2 regions of the Thiomonas sp. OC7 genome follow, and region 2 is predicted to be linked to the other one. Evidence: riboswitches for the same ligand, from Rfam matches in the RefSeq annotation. Region 2 holds a riboswitch; the other holds the start of a gene.
The links. A riboswitch is a leader RNA that binds a small molecule or an ion and turns the genes downstream of it on or off. The one in region 2 is predicted to bind thiamine pyrophosphate.

Region 1 (5,013 bases), 2.7 Mb from region 2:
CAAGCCAAAGCCTGTGTGGCGTCGTAGCCGCGCTCGGTGAGCAGGTCGGCCAGCGTGGCGCTGGAAGTTTGCACGGGCTCGCCGTTGATTTGCAACGACAGGCCCGAAGAGATTTGAAGATTGGTGGGGGTGTTCATCCAAGAGACTCCACGGTCTGCGAGCGCAGCTGAGCCAACAGATCGCGCTCGGCCCGCTGCACCATCGCCGGAGCCACGAGATAGCCGTGGCGATAGAAGCCGTTCAATTGCCAGACTCCCTCGCGCTGCGCCCACACGGGTTGATGGTCGTCGGTTGCGGGGCGCAGGCTGGTGGCCACGCGGGTGATGCGCGCTTCGCCAAACGCCGGATGCACGCTGTAGAGCGCGCTGGCGAGTTCGAGCATGGAGCGCACGGTGATCGGCCCGGTGTCCTGCGACTCCAGTTCGGTCGCGCCGATGATGAAGCGCCCTTCGCTGCGCGGCACGATGTAGAGCATGTAGCGCGGATGGATCAGCCGCACCGGACGGCGCAGGCTCACCGCCGGGCAAGTCACAGTGAGCACTTCGCCGCGCACGCCGCGCACGCCCGGCCAAGCCGCGTTCACGCCGCGGCAGTCCACCACCGCATCGGCCTCGATCAGCGTGCCGTCGGTGGTGTGTACCGATCGGGCCTGCACGCTTTGCACAGTGGTGCGATCGAGCCACTGCCCGCCCACGCGCGCCATGGCCTGCTCGATGGCGGCTTGCAGGGCTTGCAGCAATTGCCCGTTGTCGAGTTGGCCTTCGAGCGGCAGCCAAAGACCGCGGCTGAAACGTCCGGCAAATTCGGGCTCCAGTTCGGCGATGCCCGGTCCGTCCAGGCTTTGCACCGCGTCGCGTTTGTCGGCAGGCAGGCGGTAGCGGATGAGGTCGGCATAGTGCGCCAGACCGGGGTAGTCGGGCGCGTGCGCGACCACCAGCGAGCCCTCGTGGTGAAAGTCCACCGCCTGCCCGGTCTGCGCCTGCAGCGTGGCCAGCCATTGCGGCCAGATCGCCAAAGACTGCTCGCCGAGCGCGAACAGATCGGCATCGCCCACCACCAGCTCGGCATAGGGCGCCAGCATGGCGGCAGCCACCCCGGCCGCATGGTCGCGATCATCGCGGCCGCGTGCATCGACCAGGGTGACCGGCACGCCTGCACTGAGCAGACGCCACGCCAGCAGGCGACCAGCAAGCCCGGCCCCCGCGATCACCACTTCAGCAGTCCGCGTCATGTCTTCAGTTCTCCTGCTGTTGCGGCGCAGGAGCCCGCGAACCCGGCAACGGAGTCAACGCCCCCCCTGCTGCGGCTCCGCCTTCGCCGCCCCCCGAGGGGGCACGCCCCGCCTTGGGGCGGCCCGGCAGCGGGGCGTGCACATAGACCTCGCTGCCTCCCGCGCGGAATTCGGCTGACATTTCCGCCATGCCCACCTCGACGGCCTGCTCTGCATCCACGCCCTGTTTGGCGGCGTACTCGCGCACTTCCTGCGTGATCTTCATGGAGCAGAACTTCGGCCCGCACATGGAGCAGAAATGCGCCGTCTTGAAGGCGTCTTTCGGCAGGGTTTCATCGTGAAACTCCTTGGCCTTTTCCGGATCGAGGCCGAGGTTGAACTGGTCGTCCCAGCGGAACTCGAAGCGCGCCTTGGAGAGCGCGTTGTCGCGCGCCTGCGCGCCGGGATGGCCCTTGGCCAGATCGGCCGCGTGCGCGGCGATCTTGTAGGTGACGATGCCGTCGCGCACGTCCTGCTTGTCGGGCAGGCCTAGGTGCTCCTTGGGCGTGACGTAGCAGAGCATCGCGGTGCCGTACCAGCCGATCATCGCCGCGCCGATGGCGCTGGTAATGTGGTCGTAGCCGGGCGCGATGTCGGTGGTCAGCGGGCCGAGCGTGTAGAAAGGCGCCTCGCCGCACTTCTCCAACTGCCTGTCCATGTTTTCCTTGATGAGCTGCATGGGCACATGGCCAGGGCCTTCGATCATGGTCTGCACGTCGTGCTTCCAGGCGATCTGCGTGAGTTCGCCCAGGGTGTCGAGCTCGGCGAACTGCGCTTCGTCGTTGGCATCGGCAATACTGCCAGGACGCAGGCCGTCACCCAGCGAGAACGCCACGTCGTAGGCCTTCATGATGTCGCAGATATCCTCGAAGTGTTCGTACAGAAAGCTCTCCTTGTGATGCGCCAGGCACCACTTGGCCATGATCGAGCCGCCGCGCGAAACGATGCCGGTGACACGTTTGGCGCTCAGCGGAATGAAGGGCAGACGCACCCCGGCGTGGATGGTGAAGTAGTCCACGCCCTGCTCGGCCTGCTCGATGAGGGTGTCGCGGAACAGCTCCCAGGTGAGGTCTTCGGCCACGCCGCCGACTTTCTCCAGCGCCTGGTAGATCGGCACGGTGCCGATGGGCACGGGCGAGTTGCGCAGAATCCACTCACGGGTCTCGTGAATGTGTTTGCCCGTGCTCAGATCCATCACCGTGTCGGCGCCCCAGCGGATGGACCAGACCATTTTTTCCACCTCTTCGGCAATGCTCGACGTGGTAGCCGAGTTGCCGATATTGGCGTTGATTTTCACCAGGAAGTTGCGGCCGATGATCATCGGTTCGCTCTCCGGGTGGTTGATGTTGTTGGGGATGATGGCACGGCCGCGCGCCACTTCATCGCGCACGAATTCCGGTGTGATGCGCGATTGAATGTTCGCGCCAAAATGCTGGCCGGGGTGCTGCTTCAGCCGTCCGGCATCGAGCATTTCTTCCTGCCGCTGATTCTCCCGAATGGCGATGAACTCCATCTCGGGCGTGATGATGCCCTTGCGCGCGTAGTGCATCTGGCTGACGTTGGCGCCGGCCTTGGCGCGGCGCGGCAGCGGCAACTGCGGAAAGCGCACCGCATCCAGACCCGCGTCGGCGTTGTGGCGGCGCGTGGTGTCGGAGCTGAAGGCGGGCAGTCGCTCGGTGTCACCGCGCTCGGCAATCCACGGCGAGCGCAGCGCGGGCAGGCCGCGCGCCAGGTCGATGCTCACCTGCGGATCGGTGTAGGGCCCTGAGGTGTCATAGACCGCGAAGGGCGGATTTTTTTCCACGCCAAATACCGCTGGGGTATCGGCCAGCTTGATCTCGCGCATGGGCACGCGAAGGTCGGCACGGCTGCCCTGCACATAAATCTTGCTGGACGCGGCGAAGGGGGTACGGGTGATGCGCTCGGTCAGCTCAGGGGCATCGACCTTGTAGCGGGATTCGGGCAGTGCAGACATGGTTCCTCCGGGGATGGATGAATGCCTGCCGTCGCACCGGCGCCTTGTTCCCTCCGCAGGTTGGAAGCGCACTCGCGGCGCACTTCCTAGCCCGATCAGGTTCAGCGGATTCTGCGTTACGCAGTCTCAGCCGGGAATTTCGCCCGGCGCTCCGACAAGCTCAGGCACAGTATAGGCGTAGCCCCGCCAACTCGATCGCTTACGCCGCAATCTGGCCGAAACGGCCGCTGTTGAAGTCTTGCATCGCCTGATGAATCTCGGCTTGCGTGTTCATCACAAACGGACCGTAGCCGACGATGGGCTCGTCGATCGGCTCGCCGCTGAGCAACAGCAGCGTGGCGTCGTCCTCGGCCTCGACCAGCATGCCGTCGCCTTCACGGCTGAGCAAGCCGAACTGTGCCGAGCGCACCACCGCATCGCCGTTCACCTTCACCGCGCCGTGCAGCACCACCAGCGCCAGCGTGCGCCCCGCGGCGATGTCGAAGCGGGTCTGTGCGCCCGCGTTGAGCCGCGCGTCCCACACGTCCATCGGCGTGAACGTGCGTGCGGGGCCGCGGTGGTCGGCATACGTCCCGGCGATCACACGCACCCGCCCTACTGCGTCGGGCAAGGCCACGTCGGGAATGTCGGCGTTCAACAAGGTCTGATAGCCGGGCGGCGACATCTTGTCCTTGGCGGGCAGGTTGACCCAGAGCTGCACCATCTCCAGCGTGCCGCCTCGCTCGGTGAACGCCTGGGAATGGAACTCGTCATGCAGGATGCCGCCTGCGGCCGTCATCCACTGCACGTCGCCCGGGCCGATATGCCCGCCGGCCCCGGTCGAGTCGCGATGGTCTACCTCGCCCTGATAGACGATGGTCACGGTCTCGAAACCCCGATGCGGGTGTTCGCCCACGCCGCGCGGCTGCGTGCCGGGCGCGAACTGCGTCGGCCCGGCGTAGTCGAGCAGCAGGAAGGGGCTGAGCTGCACGCCGTGGCTGCTGTAGCTGAACAGTGAACGCACCGGAAAGCCGTCGCCAACCCAATGCTGGCGCGGGTTGCTGTAAATGCCTTGAAGGGTTTTCACGCTGTTTCTCCTGTAAGCCGGGGCCCAGCCCCGCGATGGCTAAAGAATATGGGTGGAACGATACGTTCGGTAGTCGCAAATTTTGCCTTCATCGTTCTACAAATGGAACAATAAACCGATGCGCGACTTGAATGATCTGTATTACTTTGTCCAAGTGGTGGAACACGGGGGTTTCGCACCCGCCGGACGTGCGCTCGGCCTGCCGAAATCGAAACTGAGCCGTCGCTTGGCGCGACTGGAGACGCAACTGGGCGCAAGGCTGATCCAGCGCTCGACCCGCAGCTTCGTGGTCACCGAACTCGGACAGACTTACTACACCCATTGCAAGGCCATGCTGGTCGAAGCCGATGCGGCCGAAGAAGCCATAGCCCGCACCCACGCCGAGCCCTGCGGTGCAGTGCGCCTGACCTGCCCCGTCGCCCTGCTCGATGCGCAAGTCGGGGGCATGGTCGCGGCCTTCCTGGTGCGCTATCCGCAGGTGCAGTTGCAGCTTGACGCCACCAACCGGCGCGTGGACGTAGTGGCTGAAGGCATCGACGTGGCCCTGCGCGTTCGCCCCCCGCCGCTCGACGACAGCGATCTGGTGCTGCGAACACTTGCCGAGCGGGTGCAGGTACTGGTGGCCAGCCCCGCCCTGCTCGCCCGCACGCATATGCCGCAGACCCCGGCCAGCCTGTCCGGGCTGCCCAGCCTGGCTCTGAG
Region 2 (5,013 bases):
CATCATCACCGGCGCCACCGGCGACCGCTGGAGCGTGTCGCGCGCCCGTTTCGAAGCGCGCTACCAAGCCCTCGCGCCGACGTTCATGGGGCAGAATGGCGCTTACATCAACCAGCCCATTCCCGTTCTGGCGCGGCAGATGCCCACACCGTTTCGCATGACCCGCAGCGCTGGCGGCGATCTGCTGCGCGGCAACCCCGGTGATTGGCTGCTGCAATACGCGCCAGGCGATTACGGCGTGGTTGAGCAGGGACGGTTTGCGCAGGTTTACCGGAAAGTCGCGCCTCCTTGAGCGCCCCCAGGGCTGGGCTGTGCCCAGCCCGCCCCCCGTGGGGGTCAAGGAAACTTGGGGCGGCCCGGCGTTTCCTTGAGAAGGCCGACTGAGCTGAATCAGGGTTTCGCTGCGCCGCCCGGCCCCATGCCGCCGCCAGGGCCCATGCCTCCGCCGCCAGTACCCATGGCGCCACCTGAGCCCATCCCTTGATGCATGCCTTGCGCCGGGGGCGCATCAGGCAGCTTGACGCCGCGCTCCTTCGCACGTTCCTGCATCAGCTTGTGATGTTCTGCCCGGATCTGTTCCCGCTGCTCTGTGGTTTTCGCCTCGCGCATTTTGAGTCGGTATTCACGACGCTCCTTCTGCGTCATCAACTGGCTACCGTAAATGGTTTCCTGCTTTTGGGTTTGAGCGTAGGCAGAAGTTGCGGTCAGCCCTCCACCTGCGAGCAGGATGCTGAGAGACAAGGCAGTCAAAAATGGCTTGGTGGCAATCATGGCACTCTCCTGAAAAAGTTTTGAGTCAAGGTTGACTCGCAGTCAGGCTAGGCGTTTGCGGAACACGCGGATTGATGCACGTCAATAATTTGAGGCGTGCAACTTCAGGGCCGATCAAGCGATTGCGCGAGCACGGAGCGCCGCCGCTGCGTTCGTTTCGGTACCCAGCGCGGCGGGCTTACTGATCATGAGGTTTCGTGAGAAATGGTCCGCCCTTCGCATAGGCTTCACGCTCGAATCGGTTGGCGAGGTAGGCATCGCGCCCGCGCAGGGTTTGCCACAGGCTCTCCAGCAAATAGGCGGGCCCGAAAAATGGGCCCCAAAGCTCGTATTGCCGCACATGCACGCGTTCGTGAGCGCGCAAGCGCTGCATGGCGGGGGCGTCGACCGCGAGGATGACATGCCCCAGAGTGAGGGCGACGAGGCGATGGCGGTTGGGCAGGCGCTGCATCCAGCGGCCCAGTTGGCCTCCCGTGCATTCCAGGGTGTGGCCGCTGCGGCGCAGCCGGGCGCCCAGCGCACAGGCGGGTAGGGCGGCGAGCAGGCCGAGCACCGAATAGGGCGCGGCCCAGAGCAGGCGTGCGGCCAAGGTCAGGCGGCGAGTGCGGATCGGGCGCATGGGTGGACACGGGTCAGGGGCATAGCTTAGCCGTGCTCCGGAGCTGTCGCGGTGCGGCTCGCAGGCGTCATCCTGCCTACAATCGACGCCGTGTCGCAATCCTGCGGCGCAACGCTGGGGGTGCGGGGCTGCGGCAGTAGGTAGCTTCGCTGAGAGAGTCCCTTTGAACCTGATTGAGGTCATCCTCGCGCAGGGAAGCAAGGTGGGCAGCGCGCGCTATGGCGCGCATGGCCCGGCCGGGTTTCTGCGCGAGCACGCAGAAATGGGCCATGGCAACACACACAACTTCAAGTGACGCGGCGCACGCGTCCAATGCCTCGGTTCCCGCGGCGGAACGCATTTTCACCTTCACCGATGCCGCCGCGCTGTGGTTCAGTCTGGGGGTGGGGCTGCTGGTCATGCAGGTGGGCGCGTATCTGCGTCCGGGCTTGAGCCTGCCGCAGGCGGCCGGGGCGATTGCGCTGGGGTCCTTGCTGGGCGCGGGTTTGCTGGCCTGGGTGGCGGGGATCGGCAGCCGGCACGGTCTGTCGAGTTCGGCGCTGATCGGGCGCACGCTGGGGCAGCGCTTCGCCATGCTGCCGGTGGCGCTCAATGTGGTGCAACTGCTGGGCTGGACGGCGTTCGAGCTGGTGATCATGCGCGACGGTACCCGCACCATCGTCGAGCAGGTGTTCGGTACGCGCGGGGCCTGGGTGCCCGTGGTGGCGACGCTGGCCTGGGGCTCGCTGCTGCTGGTGCTGGCCAGTGGGCGGATGATCGGGCTGGTGCGGCGCTTCGTCAGCCGCGCGGCAATGCCGCTGATCGTCGCTTCGCTGCTCTGGCTGAGCTATCAGTTCGGACTCAAGGCCTGGCAGCACGGCTTTGCCGCGCTGTGGGCGCAGCCGGGCGACGGTTCGATGAGCTCGCTAGCGGCGGTGGATCTGGTGATCGCCATGCCGGTGTCCTGGCTGCCGCTGGTGGCCGACTATGCCCGCTACGGACGCCACGCTGGCGCCACGGCGCGCGGCACCTGGCTCGGCTACGCCGCGGCGAACATCTGGTGCTACGCCCTGGGCGTGCTGGTCATCAGCGTGTCGCCTGCCGATATCGACATGCTCAGCACCTTACTGCTGGCTCAGGGCGGGCTGATTGCGCTGGGTTTCATTTTGGTGGATGAGGTGGACAACGCCTATGGCGACGTGCATTCGGGCGCGGTATCGACCAACTTCCTCAACGGCCGCTGGAGCATTCGTCGTATTGGCATGACCTTGGTGCTGCTGGCCACCGCGGCGGCGCTTGCGCTGCCGATGCACGCACTTGAGCCCTTTCTGCTCACCCTGAGTTCAATTTTCGTGCCGCTGTTCGGCGTGGTGATCGCGCAGCTGGCACCGGGTTTGCCGCCGCAGAGCAACTGGCGCTGGGGGCCGATGAGCGTGTGGTTGCTGGGCATCGGCGTGTTTCAGTTTGGCACGGTGTGGTGGCCGAATTGGGGCTCGGCCTTGCCGAGCCTGGCCTTCACATTGCTGGCGGCAGGTGCGCTGCGCTGGCGCGAGGCGCGGGCGCCCGCGGCGGCTTAGAGCGGCAGGCGCTTCGTCGCTAAAGGTGCGTGACCGTGGTTGAGCGGGCCGTGGCCTTGGCCGAGTTGCATGTCGGCTCCGGCGAGCAGCGCTTGTCGCACATAGTCCCGACCATGCGCCACGGCATCGGCCAGCGTTTCGCCCAGGGCGAGATAACACGCGATGGCCGATGACAGGCTGCAGCCCGTGCCGTGGGTGTTGCGCGTGGGGATGCGCGGCGCTTCCCAGCGCCGCACTTCTCCATCGGGCAGACGCAGCAAGTCGGTGAGCTGCGGGCCGGGCAAGTGGCCGCCCTTGAGCAGCACCGCGCGAGCGCCCAGCACGTGCAGCAGATTGGCCGTGTCTTCCAGCGCGTCGGCGTTTATGGTGCCCAGCCGCAGTAGCCAGGCGGCTTCGTCGAGGTTGGGGGTGATCAGCGTGGCGAGGGGAAAGAGCTCATCAACGAGCCGGTCCACGGTGGATTCGGTGATCAGCTTGTCGCCGCTGGTGGCGACCATCACCGGGTCGAGCACCACATGAGTGAAGCGATGGCGGCGAATGGCCTCGGCCACCACCCGCACCACGCCCACATCGTGCAGCATGCCGATTTTCACCGCATCCACACCGATGTCTTCGACCACGGCGTCGATCTGTTGCGCGAGCAATTCGGGCGGCAGCGCCTGAATGGCGCGCACGCCTTGCGTGTTCTGCGCCGTGATGGCGGTGATGGCCGTCATGCCATAGCAGCCCAGCGCCGCCATGGTTTTGAGGTCGGCCTGGATGCCGGCGCCGCCGCCGCTGTCGGAGCCAGCGATGCTCAGCACGCGGGCATAGCGCGCGACGGCAGGGGTGTCTTGCAGGGGTTCGGTCGCGTTCATGGATGGACGAAGGTGAGCGAGTCGGTGAGCTGGCGCAAGGCTTGCGCGGCGGCAGCGGGGTCGGGTGCGGCGCACAGCGCCCGCACCACGGCCAGGCCGTCGGCGCCTGCGGCCAGCACTTGCGCGGCATTGTTCAGATCGATGCCGCCTATGGCGATCAAAGGCAGATCGGTGAGGGCACGCATCGCCCGCAGCCCTTCGAGGCCGAGTGCGGGGGCGGTGTCTTGTTTGCTCGGGGTGGAAAACACCGGGCTGACGCCGAGGTAATCCACCGGCATGTCGGCCGCCGCGCGCACCTGCTCGGGGTTTTCGACCGACAGGCCGATGAGGGCGTGCGGCATCAACCGTCGCACGTCCTCGGGCGGCAGATCGCTCTGGCCGACATGCACGCCGTCTGCGCCCGCGGCCAGCGCCACATCGGGCCGGTCGTTGATGATCAGCGGCACCCCCAGCGGTGCGAGCAGGGCCTTGAGCGCGCGGGCGCGTTCGACGAAAGGCCGGGTGTCGAGCTGCTTTTCGCGCAACTGCACGCAGGTGGCCCCGCCCCTCACCGCTGCGGCGACCACGGCCTCAACGCCACGCGGGCCGCACAGGGCGGCGTCGGTGACCAGGTGCAGCCGCAGCACGGCCAGGGGCCAGCGACGGGCGGATTCAGTCATCGGTTTGCAGGCGCAGCAGGGCGTGGAAGGTTTCTGCGTCCAGAAGTTGCAGGCCGTCGAGCAGGGCGATTTGCAGCTGGCCGACGCCGCGGCCCTGCGCTTGCACTTGCGCGGCGGCGACTTCGCCGACCACACCGAGATAGGCCATCGCGGCGACGGTGGCGTGAAACGCGTCGGGCTGCGCGGCGCAGAAAGCACCGATCAGCGCCGTGGCTGAGCAGCCCACGCCCGTGACTCGGGTCATCCACACATGCCCGTTGGATAGGCGCACATGACGGCCATCGGGCGCGAGGATGTGGTCGGTCGCGCCACTCACGCAGACCACAGCGCCCAGGCGGGCGGCGAGCGTGCGGGCGGTCTGCACCGCGTCGTCCGACGCGGCGGCGCTGTCCACGCCGCGGGTGGCCGCCTCCACCCCGGCGACACTGAGAATCTCCGAGGCGTTGCCTCGCAACACCGTGGGGCTGCCTGCGGCGAGCAATTCGGCAACGGCGCGGTTGCGGTAAGGCGTAGCCCCGGCGCCCACCGGGTCGAGTACCACCGGAATGCCG

Region 1: it holds a riboswitch for thiamine pyrophosphate, as region 2 does, so the genes downstream of both, thiC (phosphomethylpyrimidine synthase ThiC) here and BIO17B3_RS14905 (cytosine permease) in region 2, are expected to answer to the same signal.

The regions. Positions count from the first base shown of each region.
Region 1 covers NZ_LR131953.1:367,524-372,536, forward strand. Annotated here, with positions in the region: gene thiS (sulfur carrier protein ThiS) at 1-137, opposite strand, end outside; gene thiO (glycine oxidase ThiO) at 134-1,231, opposite strand; gene thiC (phosphomethylpyrimidine synthase ThiC) at 1,236-3,245, opposite strand; TPP riboswitch at 3,277-3,409, opposite strand; gene BIO17B3_RS01780 (pirin family protein) at 3,445-4,311, opposite strand; gene BIO17B3_RS01785 (LysR family transcriptional regulator) at 4,430-5,013, shown strand, end outside.
Region 2 covers NZ_LR131953.1:3,106,700-3,111,712, forward strand. Annotated here, with positions in the region: gene BIO17B3_RS14890 (PGDYG domain-containing protein) at 1-292, shown strand, start outside; gene BIO17B3_RS14895 (hypothetical protein) at 391-771, opposite strand; gene BIO17B3_RS14900 (signal peptide prediction) at 950-1,390, opposite strand; TPP riboswitch at 1,497-1,603, shown strand; gene BIO17B3_RS14905 (cytosine permease) at 1,660-2,946, shown strand; gene thiD (bifunctional hydroxymethylpyrimidine kinase/phosphomethylpyrimidine kinase) at 2,943-3,803, opposite strand; gene thiE (thiamine phosphate synthase) at 3,800-4,462, opposite strand; gene thiM (hydroxyethylthiazole kinase) at 4,455-5,013, opposite strand, start outside.